3 regions of the Xenorhabdus siamensis genome follow, and region 1 is predicted to be linked to each of the others. Evidence: predicted binding sites of a transcription regulator. Region 1 holds the regulator's gene; each other region holds the start of a gene.
The links. The regulator CRP, encoded in region 1, controls carbon source genes, mostly activating them, when cyclic AMP is high. The targets are predictions, from matches to a motif close to ATGTGANNNNNNTCACAT.

Region 1 (4,275 bases):
CGTAACTTGCGTGGAACAATTGCGATGGCACGCACCGCAGATAAGGATAGTGCAACCAGTCAGTTTTTCATTAATGTGACTGATAATGCTTTTCTTGACCACGGTCAGCGTGATTTCGGCTATGCCGTCTTTGGTAAGGTAGTGAAAGGGATGGATGTGGTTGACAAAATTTCTCAAGTCAAAACAGAAAATGTTGGGCCTTACCAAAATGTTCCTGTTAAACCGATTGTGATACTTTCTGCAAAGGTTGTTTCCCAATAACCTTGATGAGAAAAACACGTTTTTTGCCTGAAAGATAGAGAATGAGACGGTATTGGCCTGTTATTACACTTTTTGAAGTTTCAGGGTTTTTAAAGTGCCGTCTCCCTTTCTCACTCCTCTACGTTTTCACACGAAAAAGACCTCACTGTGGATATGTGCCGCTGTCTGGCGGTAATCCCTGCCCCTATTTTAAAAATGTCTATGTGGTATGATGACTGTCCCGCTACCGTTGGTGCTGCTTTACCTAATTTTACCGTGATACAGAACGCATAATGTCCAATAGGACAACGCAATATATAAAACTATAAAAATCAGTAGGATGAACTCCTATGTTATTAATAATAGATAACTACGACTCTTTTACATTCAATTTATATCAATATTTTTGTGAGTTAGGGGCAAATGTTTTAGTTAAGCGTAATGATGAATTACAGCTTGAAGATATCGAGAAATTAGCACCGACTCATTTAGTGATCTCTCCGGGGCCTTGTACACCAGATGAATCAGGGATCTCACTGGAAGCCATTTCACATTTTGCCGGGAAAGTGCCGATTTTGGGGGTGTGTCTCGGACATCAAGCGATTGGTCAGGCTTTTGGCGCGAGTGTTGTTAAAGCCCGTGAGGTGATGCACGGAAAAACCTGTTTAATTCACCATAACCAGCAAGGTGTATTTAAGGGATTGAATCGTCCACTGACAGTTACCCGTTATCACTCTTTGGTTATTGCCGCAGAAACGTTACCTGCATCCTTTGAGGTTACGGCATGGAGCCAGCATGATGGTAATGTGGATGAAATAATGGGAATACGTCACCGTACTCTCCCCTTGGAAGGCGTGCAGTTCCATCCGGAAAGCATCCTGAGTGAACAAGGACATGAACTGTTAAATAATTTTCTTAAATATTAACGAAGAACGATTTACTTCCTCTTTTGGCTACTGTTTACGGCCATTTTTTTACGAAGCATTTGTGGGCAGGTGATATCACTAAATTATGCACCAGCGGGTTTCATTTTGTTAAGGGATGAGAGAAGCTGAAGGATGGAAAGCAAAAAGCCAGTGCTCTATGGGCCGCACTGGCCTAATTCAAGCGCAATTTCAAGAACTAGCGGGTTCCATAAACGACAATTGTTTTGCCGTGCGCAGAGATCAGGTTTTGATCTTCCAGCATTTTCAGAATGCGGCCGACAGTTTCACGGGAGCATCCGACAATCTGCCCAATTTCCTGACGTGTAATTTTGATTTGCATACCATCAGGATGGGTCATTGCATCAGGCTGTTTGGCCAGATTGAGCAATGTCTGTGCAATACGACCTGTCACATCCAGAAATGCCAGGTTTCCAACTTTTTCCGATGTTGTTTGTAAGCGGCTTGCCATCTGAGCGGATAAACGCATCAGAATGTCAGGATTAACCTGAATTAACTGGCGAAATTTCTTATAAGAAATTTCAGCCACTTCACAGGCGCTCTTAGCTCGCACCCATGCAGTACGTTCTTGCCCTTCTTCAAACAATCCAAGTTCACCAATGAAATCCCCCTGATTTAAATAAGAGAGGATCATTTCTTTACCTTCTTCATCTTTTATTAGAACAGCAACTGAACCTTTAACAATGTAGTAAAGCGTTTCTGCTTTCTCGCCTTGATGAATAAGCGTGCTCTTGGATGGATATTTGTGAATATGGCAGTGTGACAAAAACCATTCAAGAGTAGGGTCTGTTTGTGGCTTGCCGAGAACCATTCGCTTTATCCTCTGTTGTTATTTCCGCCTTTATGTTCTGAGAAGCTGACAGTTTCTCATCAGGCTGGCTTTATAAAGTCAATAGATTAACATATTAACTTGCTGAAAAACTGACAAGTAAGAATTTTATATAGGTTTATAAAGGATGCTAACATATTGGTGTAGTCATCCAGACCCATAAAACCTGCCAGCTTCGCTTGTAACTTTTGTTTGTAACACAGGAAAACATTTCTGTCTTCTCCTGTATCGCTTCAGCATATAAAACCAGTTAATAAATTACCAGAAATCTGTTTGCAGAACACCATTTACTACATTTTCATTTATAAGTGGGTGAATAGTGGGTGTTTTATCACAGGTAACATTATTTTTTGTTACCTGCGTTATTGATAATTAACTTGTGCTTAATTCAGGAAATTTTTTTGCCTTCCAGTAATTGTTGAACTAACGGAGCCATAATTAACTCCATTGCCAGTCCCATTTTTCCACCCGGAACGACGATAGTATTTATACTGGAAATAAACGAACCCTGAAGCATGGCCAGTAAATAAGGGAAATCGATTTGGCTCAGACCACGGAATCGGATGACGATAAAACTTTCGTCTAGAGAAGGAATAGCTTTGGCGGAAAAGGGGTTGGAGGTATCAACAGTAGGAACGCGTTGAAAGTTGATGTGAGTGCGGGAAAACTGTGGCGTAATATAGCGAATATAATCATCCATCGAACGAACCACGGAATCCATAACCGCCTCCCTTGAATGCCCGCGTTCACTGGTATCGCGAATGAGTTTTTGTATCCATTCAAGGTTGACGATGGGGACAACACCAATTAGCAGATCAACTAATTCGGCGACATTGTATTGCGGCGTGACAACACCACCATGTAATCCTTCATAAAACAGCATATCGGTGTTTGATGGTAGCGATTCCCAGGGCGTGAATGTACCCGGTACTTGGTTGTAGGGAACAGCTTCGTCATACGTATGCAGATATTTCCGCCAGCGGCCAGCACCTGTTTCCCCATATTCAAAGAATGTCTTCTCTAGCATATGGAAATCATTCGCTTCTGGCCCGAAGTAACTGATGTGCCTGCCTTGTTCTTTCGCTTTACGTATTTCTGCGTCCATTTCAGGGCGGGTATAACGGTGGAAACTATCCCCTTCGATAAGTGCGGCAGTGATGCCGAGTTGTTGGAAAATCTTGCGAAATGCCACACTGGTGGTTGTCGTTCCGGCTCCGCTAGAGCCGGTTATGGCAATGACAGGGTGTTTGGCAGACATAAGAAACAGACTCCTTATCATAAAAAATTGGGATGATCGTTCTCGTGATCAGCAGTATCAGGCCAATAAAACAAACCGATGTTGAATGAAATGCTATTTATTGAGCCAGAAATGATATGAAACTATGGACGGAACATCTCCTTAGGCATGATATTGACAGTCTCATGCAATTCAGACCAAACCAGCAGGGCTTCACCCCGCTCAAGCTGGCGTTTTACATCCTGTACTTTCTGTTCCAGTGTTTTTTCGAGTTCACCGTAGTCGGTGCCTTCCCGCAAGACAAAACTTTCGATCAAGTTAAGTAGAGTATCGGGTTCTACTTGTTGCCACGGGATAATCATTGTGGTCGCTCCATATCACATTATATTAGCTGCTGGTATTGCTTAGCTTTGAGGATGTTTTTTGAGTTTAACTTTCATTGTTAACTGGCCTTGTATGCTAAATAACATACTGCTATTTTCTTAGAAAGGAAATGTCAATAATTGAGGGATAAAGTACGCCATGACCGCCAGCCTGATATTCTCACTTAGCACATTTATGTTTATCTCCGCGATCACACCCGGCCCGAACAATATGTTACTGACATCATCTGGTGCCAATTTTGGGTTCCGCCGTTCGTTGATACTGTTGTTGGGAATTGTTTTTGGGATGCAAAGCGTCCTGTTGCTGTCTGCTTTTGGTATTGCCGCGTTACTGCTGGTATATCCGACCATACACACCGGCTTGAAGGTGCTCGGTAGCCTGTATTTACTGTGGCTGGCCTGGAAGACGGTGACTGCACAATACAAACGGCTGGAGGCTACACCATCCCTTGGGACACCCATTAAAAGCCATCAAGGCTGGCTATTGCAGTTTTTGAACCCGAAAGCATGGATGATGGGGTTAGGGGCTATCAGTAGCTATAGTTTAACAGGGGATTTATATATCCATTCCATTCTGGTTATCAGCGTGGTGATGTTATTGTGTAATACAGTCACCGGAATGGTATGGCTTATTTTAGGCGC
Region 2 (4,275 bases), on a different contig from region 1:
TCGTGTTGATTAAAATAAGTTCGGTAATTTTCATACCAAAGGCGGCGAATCATACAGAATATCGTTTTATTGCGCAATAAAATCCGCTGATTTGCTATGATACTCTTTGACATTATATGTTGCTTTAGTCTTGCCATTAATCATCATTCGGAAATCGCCTTATGACAGTTGTTCAGGTTGCTTTACCTGTCCCTTTAGCTCGCTCTTTTGATTATCTGTTACCTGAAAGATTGCCGATCCCCGCCCTTGGGATCCGGGTACGTGTGCCATTTGGCAAACGCAATGCAATAGGTGTAGTGACAGCGATTACAGACAACAGCGATTTCCCCCTTGAGCAACTCAAACCAATTACCGAACTGCTTGATGAATCCCCGCTTTTTTCTGAGGATCTTTGGCAGTTACTCCAGTGGTCTGCCTGCTATTATCACTATCCACTTGGCGAAGTCCTTTTTCATGCCATGCCTGTTTTGCTGCGGCAAGGTAAAGCCGCAGAATTCTCACCTCTCTGGCAATGGCAAGTGACAGAGACAGGCCGTGAATTACCTCTTGAACAACTTAAACGTTCCGCCAAACAGCAACAAGCTTTAGCTAAATTGCGCCAAACATCCATTTATCGCCATCAAGTCGCTGAATTGGAATTGAGTGAAAGCGCACTGCAATCACTGAAAAAAAAGGGCTTGATTGATTTACACCCGGTACAACCGGAAACTGAAAATTGGCATGAACATTTTCGCATCATCGGGGAACGGCTAAAACTCAATACAGAGCAAGCCACCGCAGTTGGAGCCGTTCGCGCAGAAGATCACACTTTTTCTCCCTGGTTACTTGCCGGCATCACTGGCTCAGGTAAAACCGAAGTATACCTGAGTGTTCTGGAAAACATTTTGACACAGGGAAAACAAGCACTGATCTTAGTTCCCGAAATTGGTCTGACTCCCCAGACTATCCGCAGGTTCAGAGAGCGTTTCAACGCGCCCGTTGATGTTCTGCATTCAGCCTTAAATGACAGTGAACGGTTATCGGTATGGTTAAGAGCAAAACGAGGGGAAAACGCCATTGTCATCGGTACTCGTTCAGCCCTGTTCACTCCCTTCGCTCACTTAGGTGTCATCATCATTGATGAGGAGCATGATAATTCTTATAAACAACAAGATGGATGGCGCTATCACGCTCGTGATCTGGCGGTCTTCCGCGCCAAAAAAGAGAAAATTCCTATCATTCTGGGAACAGCAACACCGGCACTGGAAACACTATTTAATGTAAGACATGGAAAATACAAACAACTTACTTTGACGAAACGAGCCGGTCATGCCCTGCCAGCCACCCAACACCTGCTGGATATGAAAGGATTGCCGCTGACCGTCGGTTTATCTCAACCTCTCATTAACCGCATTGGCGAACATTTGCAAGCAGATAATCAGGTCATCCTCTTTCTGAACCGCCGTGGTTATTCCCCTGCCCTGCTGTGCCATGAGTGTGGCTGGATAGCAGAATGCCAGCGTTGTGATCACTACTATACCCTGCATCAGAATCATCGCTATCTGCGCTGCCATCACTGTGATAGCCAACGACCCATTCCTCGTCAATGCCCCCAATGCGGAACGACACATCTCATTCCTGTAGGGCTAGGTACTGAGCAACTTGAAGATGGTATCACTCAACTGTTTCCCAACGTTCCGGTTACCCGTATCGACAGAGACACCACCAGCCGCAAAGGAGCACTGGAACAACAACTTGCCGATATTCATCAGGGTGGTGCCCGTATTTTGATTGGCACTCAAATGTTGGCAAAAGGCCACCATTTTCCTGATGTCACATTAGTCGCTTTATTGGATGTCGATGGTGCCCTGTTTTCTGCTGATTTCCGCGCGGCTGAACGGTTTGCGCAATTGTATACTCAAGTTTCCGGTCGAGCAGGACGAGCAGGCAAACGCGGAGAAGTTGTACTTCAAACTCACCATCCAGAACATCCACTTTTACAGGTGTTGCTGGAGAAAGGCTATGACGCATTTGCTCAGCAAGCAATGGAAGAGCGCCAGCAAGTACTTCTGCCCCCTTTTGTCAGCCATATCATGCTACGGTCGGAAGATCACGATAATCAGCAGGCTCCTGCTTTTTTACAACAAATGCGCCAACTGTTTGAACATCATCCACGATATGATGAACACGTATGGATTATGGGACCGGTTCCCGCATTACAGGCCAAACGGGGTGGCCGATATCGCTGGCAATTACTGGTGCAACACCCATCGCGCATTTTTCTACAGAAAATGATGGCAGAGCTCCATCCACACATCACAGCGTTGCCGCAAGCACGGAAAGTAAAATGGAATATTGATGTTGATCCCACAGAAGGTTAATAAAAAAACAATGGATTATTGCAGTAAAAACTCCAAATTGAGCAGAAGTCTATGAAAAAACAGTGGCAATTATTTCCTTAATTTGCGAAGTAGCTCTAAGAAATGATGCATATCACATTTTTTATGTAAACAAAGTAACGGGTTGAACTGTTAATCGGTTTAAAATGAATTTATTAATATGACTGTAGAAAACGAGCCGCCAGTGCTTCCCCCACAGGAATAACTGGCGTTTTTTTACTTTCGATTTTTTTTACTTTCATTTCGGATAGCAATCGTTTCGCTACCTGTAGAACATAAGGAGTGGACTATGGAAAAAAAGAATTGCGCATTAGCGACAATGAAAGATGTCGCCAAAGTAGCGGGGGTTTCTACCGCAACTGTATCAAGAACACTTATGAATCCTGATAAAGTTTCTGTTCACACCCGTCAGAAAGTCGAAAATGCTGTACTGGAAGTGGGTTACTATCCGCATAATCTCGCCAAGAATTTGAGGAGAAATGAGTCCAGAGCCATTCTGGTTATCGTTCCCAATATCAGCGATCCTTTCTTCAATGAAAGTATCCGCGGCATTGAAGAAACTGCGGCAAAACATGGTTATCTGGTTCTGATTGGTGACTGTAAACACCAGCAACAGCAAGAACATGCTTTTATCAATCTACTCATTACCAAACGCATTGATGGCATGATCTTACTGGGCTCAAATGTTCCTTTCGATGTCTCTAAAGAAGAACAGAAAAATATGCCTCCCATGGTAATGGCTAATGAATTTGCGCCTGAACTAGAGCTTCCTACTGTCCATATTGATAATCTGACCTCCGCTTTCAATGCTACCCATCACCTGCAAAAAATCGGGCACAAACGCATCGCCTGTATCACTGGACCAGATACAATGCCACTGTGCCAATATCGGCTTCAAGGGTATATTCAGGCATTACGTCGTACCGGCATCCCTATCCGTGATGAATATATAGTCAGAGGTGATTTCACTCATGAAAGTGGCGCTGAATCAGCAGAAATCCTGCTTACCCTGCCGGAACCTCCCAGCGCTATTTTCTGCCATAGTGATGTCATGGCAATTGGTGCAATGTGGCAAGCTAAAAAAATGGGATTAAAATTACCAGAAGACCTGTCCATTGTTGGTTTTGATAATATCAACATGGCGCAATACAGCGAACCGCCTCTAACAACTGTGGCACAGCCATGTTATGAAATTGGGTATAACTCAATGCTTTTGTTGCTGGAGCAGCTCCAAGGCCGTATGGTTTCGAAAGGTTCACGATTATTAGATGCAGAATTGCTTATTCGTGAGAGTACTTGTTCGCCTAAAAGCTAGGCAAATAACTACATGTTCAGTAACATTAGGTATCTACTCCTTAATTTTTTAAATAACTCAGCGAATTAAACACAGTGGCACAACGAGATTATGTGAGTCGCGGGCATTCCAATCCCCGTCGGAAAGGTACTGGTAAGAAAAAAAATCAGACCCAAGGACTACCTAAAACGACATTAGCTATCGCCGTCGCTTTGGTGGTCACATTCATTGGTGGACTTTATTTCATCGTACATACTAAAAATGAAAGTGTACAAAATACACCACCAATCACTCACCAGCCTAAAGGCCATGGTTTGCCACCAATACCAGAAGAACGCTGGAGTTATATCAAGGAGCTGGAAAATCGACCTGTTGGTCTGCCATCAATACAGGAACCCTCTTTAACACCTAATCAACAGAACAACAGGCCAACGGAACTGACGCCAGAACAGCGCCAGTTACTTGAACAAATGCAGGCAGATATGCGCCAGCCTCCAACACAATTGGCTGAAGTACCCTATAACAGTGAGCCAGTTCCTCGCTCACGTGTTCTTGTGAATCCACCGGTACAAAAACCATCTCCAGAATATACTCCACAGCAAA
Region 3 (4,275 bases), on a different contig from region 1:
GCTAACAATTTACTGAAGTTAGTTAAGGTCATAATACACTCAAAGAAAAATGAAAGACTCGGCAGACTAGCATGATCCACCTTATGCACCATTATCAAAAAATGCTTACAAATTAATAAATTATAGAAAATATTTTAATGAGTGACTTTTGTATAAATAATTTCAGGCTGATTATTTTTTTACTCTGATAATTTCTATATGCTCTCGATAAATTAACTGGATCGGAGTAAGTAACTGTTCCTGATATCTATATCAGAAAAAATTTTATGGCAGTTGACGAATAAGTGCAGTCTCCATGGAATGTGAGTCAACCAGAATTTTTTGCTAAAAATCGTATTATTTTGGTGTCTAAACGTGTTAAAACCACACTTGATTAGCTTACTCCTCTCATATTGATTGCACCGCATTGAAAATGAAGAAAAAACGCCCCGTTTTACAAGATGTTGCAGACCTCGTTGGAGTCACAAAAATGACGGTCAGCCGTTTCTTACGTCATCCAAATCAGGTTTCCGAAGCCTTAGGGAAACGGATTGCTGCGGCTTTGGATCAACTGGGCTACATTCCTAATCGTGTACCGGATATTCTTTCCAATTCCACCAGCCGGACAATCGGGGTATTGCTTCCTTCATTAACCAATCAGGTATTCGCCGAAGTTATCCGCGGTATTGAACATGTGACAGATTGTCATGGCTATCAGACTATGCTCGCGCATTACGGCTACTCAGCACAGAAAGAAGAAGAGCGTCTGCTCTCCCTGCTTTCCTATAATATTGATGGACTGATCTTGGCCGAACGAACACATACTCCCAAGACCCTGAAAGTATTGGAAACCACGGGTATCCCCGTTGTAGAACTGATGGACAGTGTATCGCCCTGCCTTGATGTCGCTGTTGGTATTGATAATTTTGAAGCAGCACGTCAGATGACAGAATCCATGCTTGGACGTGGTTGCCAGAATGTTGTCTACCTCGGCGCCCGACAAGATGAAAGGGCATTGATCCGTTTGGAAGGATATGAAATGGCAATGCGTAATGCAGGGTTACAACCAAGAAAAATGATGACGTCTGCCAGCTCATCTTACTCATTGGGTGCCCAACTCTTACAGGAAACTTACCTGAAATATCCAGATGTCGACGGCCTGTTTTGTACCAATGACGATATCGCGATTGGAGCAATATTTGAATGTCAGCGTCAGGGGATCAAAGTACCGGGAGACATCGCTGTAGCGGGTTTCCATGGACATGATGTCGGCCAGGTAATGACTCCCAAACTTGCCAGCGTACTGACTCCCCGTAACCAAATGGGACGCAAGGCAGCAGAAGCATTGCTTACCCGCCTGAAGGGCGAAAAACCAGAGCGAACCCTTATTGACGTTGGATTTACACTTTCATTAGGTGAAAGTGTTTAATTTTTGTAGCTTAAAATGATATTTTCCCTTCTTCAATTGCGATAGTCCTCACATTTTCCTTTTTTAGCAATCTTGATTAATTGCTCCCTATCCTTTGCTACTGATAATGTTTCTAATAAATAGTTACCGGTAACATTTCACAGATAATATTTCACAAAGAAAATATTGCAGTTCAATCACAAGGATGACCAAGTGACAAAATCTGCATAAAGGAGTTTGATGATGAACGATACCCGGCAGCCAAACCATGTTTTTATATTGATGGGGGTATCCGGCAGTGGTAAATCTGCCGTTGCCAATGGTATTACCCGTAAACTGGATGCTGCATTTTTAGATGGAGATTTCCTTCATCCCCGCGCCAATATCAAGAAGATGGCAGAAGGCCATGCCTTGAATGATGATGATCGTCAACCATGGCTGGAAGCGCTTAATGATGCCATTTTTGCCATGCAACGTACCAATAACATCTCTTTGCTGGTATGTTCTGCCCTGAAAAAACGCTACCGCGATATCCTACGTAACGGTAACAAGAACTTGTCATTCCTGTATATGCAGGGGGATTTTGAATTAATTGAAGGCCGTCTGAAAGCACGTAAAGGTCATTTTTTCAAACCACAAATGCTGATCTCCCAATTCGAGGCATTAGAAGAACCGACGAGGGACGAAAAAGATGTTCATGTTATTGATATCAAACCAGCTCTTGATGAAGTAATTAAAAACACAATTAGAACAATCCACCATATTACTGAGGCGCCTTAATGAGTACATTAACGCTGGTGCTGACAGCCGTCGGCTCTGTTCTTCTGCTGCTATTTTTGGTGATGAAGGCCCGAATGCACGCCTTTATCGCCTTGATGTTGGTTTCAATGGGAGCCGGTATTTTTTCCGGGATGCCATTAGAAAAAATCGCTCAAACTATGCAAAACGGTATGTCAGGCACATTGGGCTTCCTTGCTATTGTAGTCGCATTAGGGGCCATGTTTGGCAAAATCCTGCATGAAACAGGCGCACTAGATCAAATCGCCGTGAAGTTACTGGGCAGCTTCGGTGAAAAACGGGCTAATTATGCGCTAGGCATTGCAGGCCTTATCTGTGCATTACCCCTGTTTTTTGATGTAGCGATTGTACTGTTGATCGGCGTGGTTTTTGCTGTTGCACGTCGGACTGGCGGTAATGTGGTAAAACTGGCAGTTCCATTGTTTGCCGGGGTGGCAGCAGCGGCGGCATTTCTGGTGCCGGGGCCAACGCCAATGATGCTGGCGTCTCAAATGGGTGCGGATTTTGGCTGGATGATCCTGATTGGCCTGAGTGCGGCAATTCCCGGTATGTTACTGGCTGGCCCCGCATACGGTAATTTCATCAGCAAGTATGTCACTCTGGATTTACCCAAAGATCTGGGCACACCAAGCATTGGTAAGAACCAGATGCCTTCTTTTGCGTTCAGTCTGGTGCTGGTGCTATTTCCATTAGTATTAGTCGGATTGAAAACTATTGGCGCCCGTTTTGTTGATAAACAATCTGTACTGTATCAGTGGCTGGAATTTATCGGTCATCCTTTCACCGCGATTTTAATTGCTTGCCTGGTGGCGATTTATGGCCTGGCAATTCGTCGTGGCATGAGCAAAGAAAAAGTAATGGATGTCTGCTCTGCGGCAATCCAACCAGCGGGAATTATCTTACTGGTTACAGGGGCGGGTGGTGTCTTCAAGCAAGTGTTGATTGATTCCGGTGTAGGGCCTGCGTTGGGTAACGCATTGGTCGGTGCCGGCCTGCCAATCGCATTGGCATGTTTTATTCTGGCTGGTGCTGTACGTGTGATACAAGGTTCAGCCACTGTTGCCTGCCTGACCACTGTCGGCCTGATACTGCCTGTTATCGGTGAATTGGGTTATTCCGGTGCACAAATGGCAGCACTCTCTGTATGTATCGCTGGTGGCTCATTGATCTTCAGCCATGTCAATGATTCTGGTTTCTGGTTGTTCGGTAAATTTACCGGGGCAACAGAAGGACAGACCTTAAAAACATGGACAATCATGGAAACTATTTTAGGTACAACAGGAGCAATTGTCGGCATGATCTATTTCGCGATGCTATGATGTGCTAACGGTTTTTTAGACTATCATGATAAAAAAATAATCCACATTGTAATTAATACAGTGCGGATTATTAAAGAATAACCATATTTACTCGTATTTATTGGCAATCACTTCCCGTATTCCTGTACTTGTGAAATCAATTCCTTATTGCCATTAAATACTTTATGTAAATAACGATTATAACCAGCACCTAATTCGGAATAACCTTTAAGATGATCGATCAGTTTGCTGGTATTAAGTGGCACCTGTGCTATTCTCTGCCTTGCACGTGAAGTACGCAGTGACTCATAAGCACGATGCGTATTCATATTCTTCATATAGGCGACAACAGAGTCTTCAATCGAATCATAAACTGAATAACCTTTAATTTTCCCTTTAGCTTTGCCGCATGAGCGACAACGCATTCCAAACAGGTTATTGTTTTTCTGCACCAGTTTTGATGTTCCCCATCCTGATTCTGCGGCAGCCTGAGTAACAACAAAATGGGTCGGAATAATATCAACCCTACTTAACAAATTATGCCAATCGACCCGTTTTGGTGAGGTACAAGTCATTTTGTAATCCATGCAGATCCTCTGCAATCGTCTGATATCCTGTGCAGACCATTTATGTGATTTATAGTGCGACAGGAGCCATGTGCGGTCTTGCATAATCTGTTGATTATGCTTATCAATTACAGGGACAACAATATCTAAAAACGCTTTCTTCCTGGGTATACCTGAAGGGTATTTTCGCAAATCAGGCAAATGATACTTTATGCCACTGTGAGAA

Region 2: a site for CRP is predicted at 2,461-2,478, ahead of cytR (DNA-binding transcriptional regulator CytR). Genes of this name have one in related genera too.
Region 3: a site for CRP is predicted at 1,445-1,462, ahead of gntK (gluconokinase). Genes of this name have one in related genera too.

What each region holds. Positions count from the first base shown of each region.
Region 1 covers NZ_JBBMXE010000005.1:398,545-402,819, forward strand. Annotated here, with positions in the region: gene ppiA (peptidylprolyl isomerase A) at 1-261, shown strand, start outside; gene AAC852_RS05690 (aminodeoxychorismate synthase component II) at 591-1,166, shown strand; gene crp (cAMP-activated global transcriptional regulator CRP) at 1,363-1,995, opposite strand; gene AAC852_RS05700 (phosphoribulokinase) at 2,402-3,271, opposite strand; gene AAC852_RS05705 (YheU family protein) at 3,394-3,612, opposite strand; gene AAC852_RS05710 (LysE family translocator) at 3,773-4,275, shown strand, end outside.
Region 2 covers NZ_JBBMXE010000012.1:245,720-249,994, forward strand. Annotated here, with positions in the region: gene priA (primosomal protein N') at 162-2,360, shown strand; gene cytR (DNA-binding transcriptional regulator CytR) at 2,668-3,693, shown strand; gene ftsN (cell division protein FtsN) at 3,768-4,275, shown strand, end outside.
Region 3 covers NZ_JBBMXE010000009.1:197,135-201,409, forward strand. Annotated here, with positions in the region: gene AAC852_RS09990 (hypothetical protein) at 1-32, opposite strand, end outside; gene gntR (gluconate operon transcriptional repressor GntR) at 413-1,408, shown strand; gene gntK (gluconokinase) at 1,631-2,167, shown strand; gene gntU (gluconate transporter) at 2,167-3,504, shown strand; gene AAC852_RS10010 (protein bax) at 3,612-4,275, opposite strand, start outside.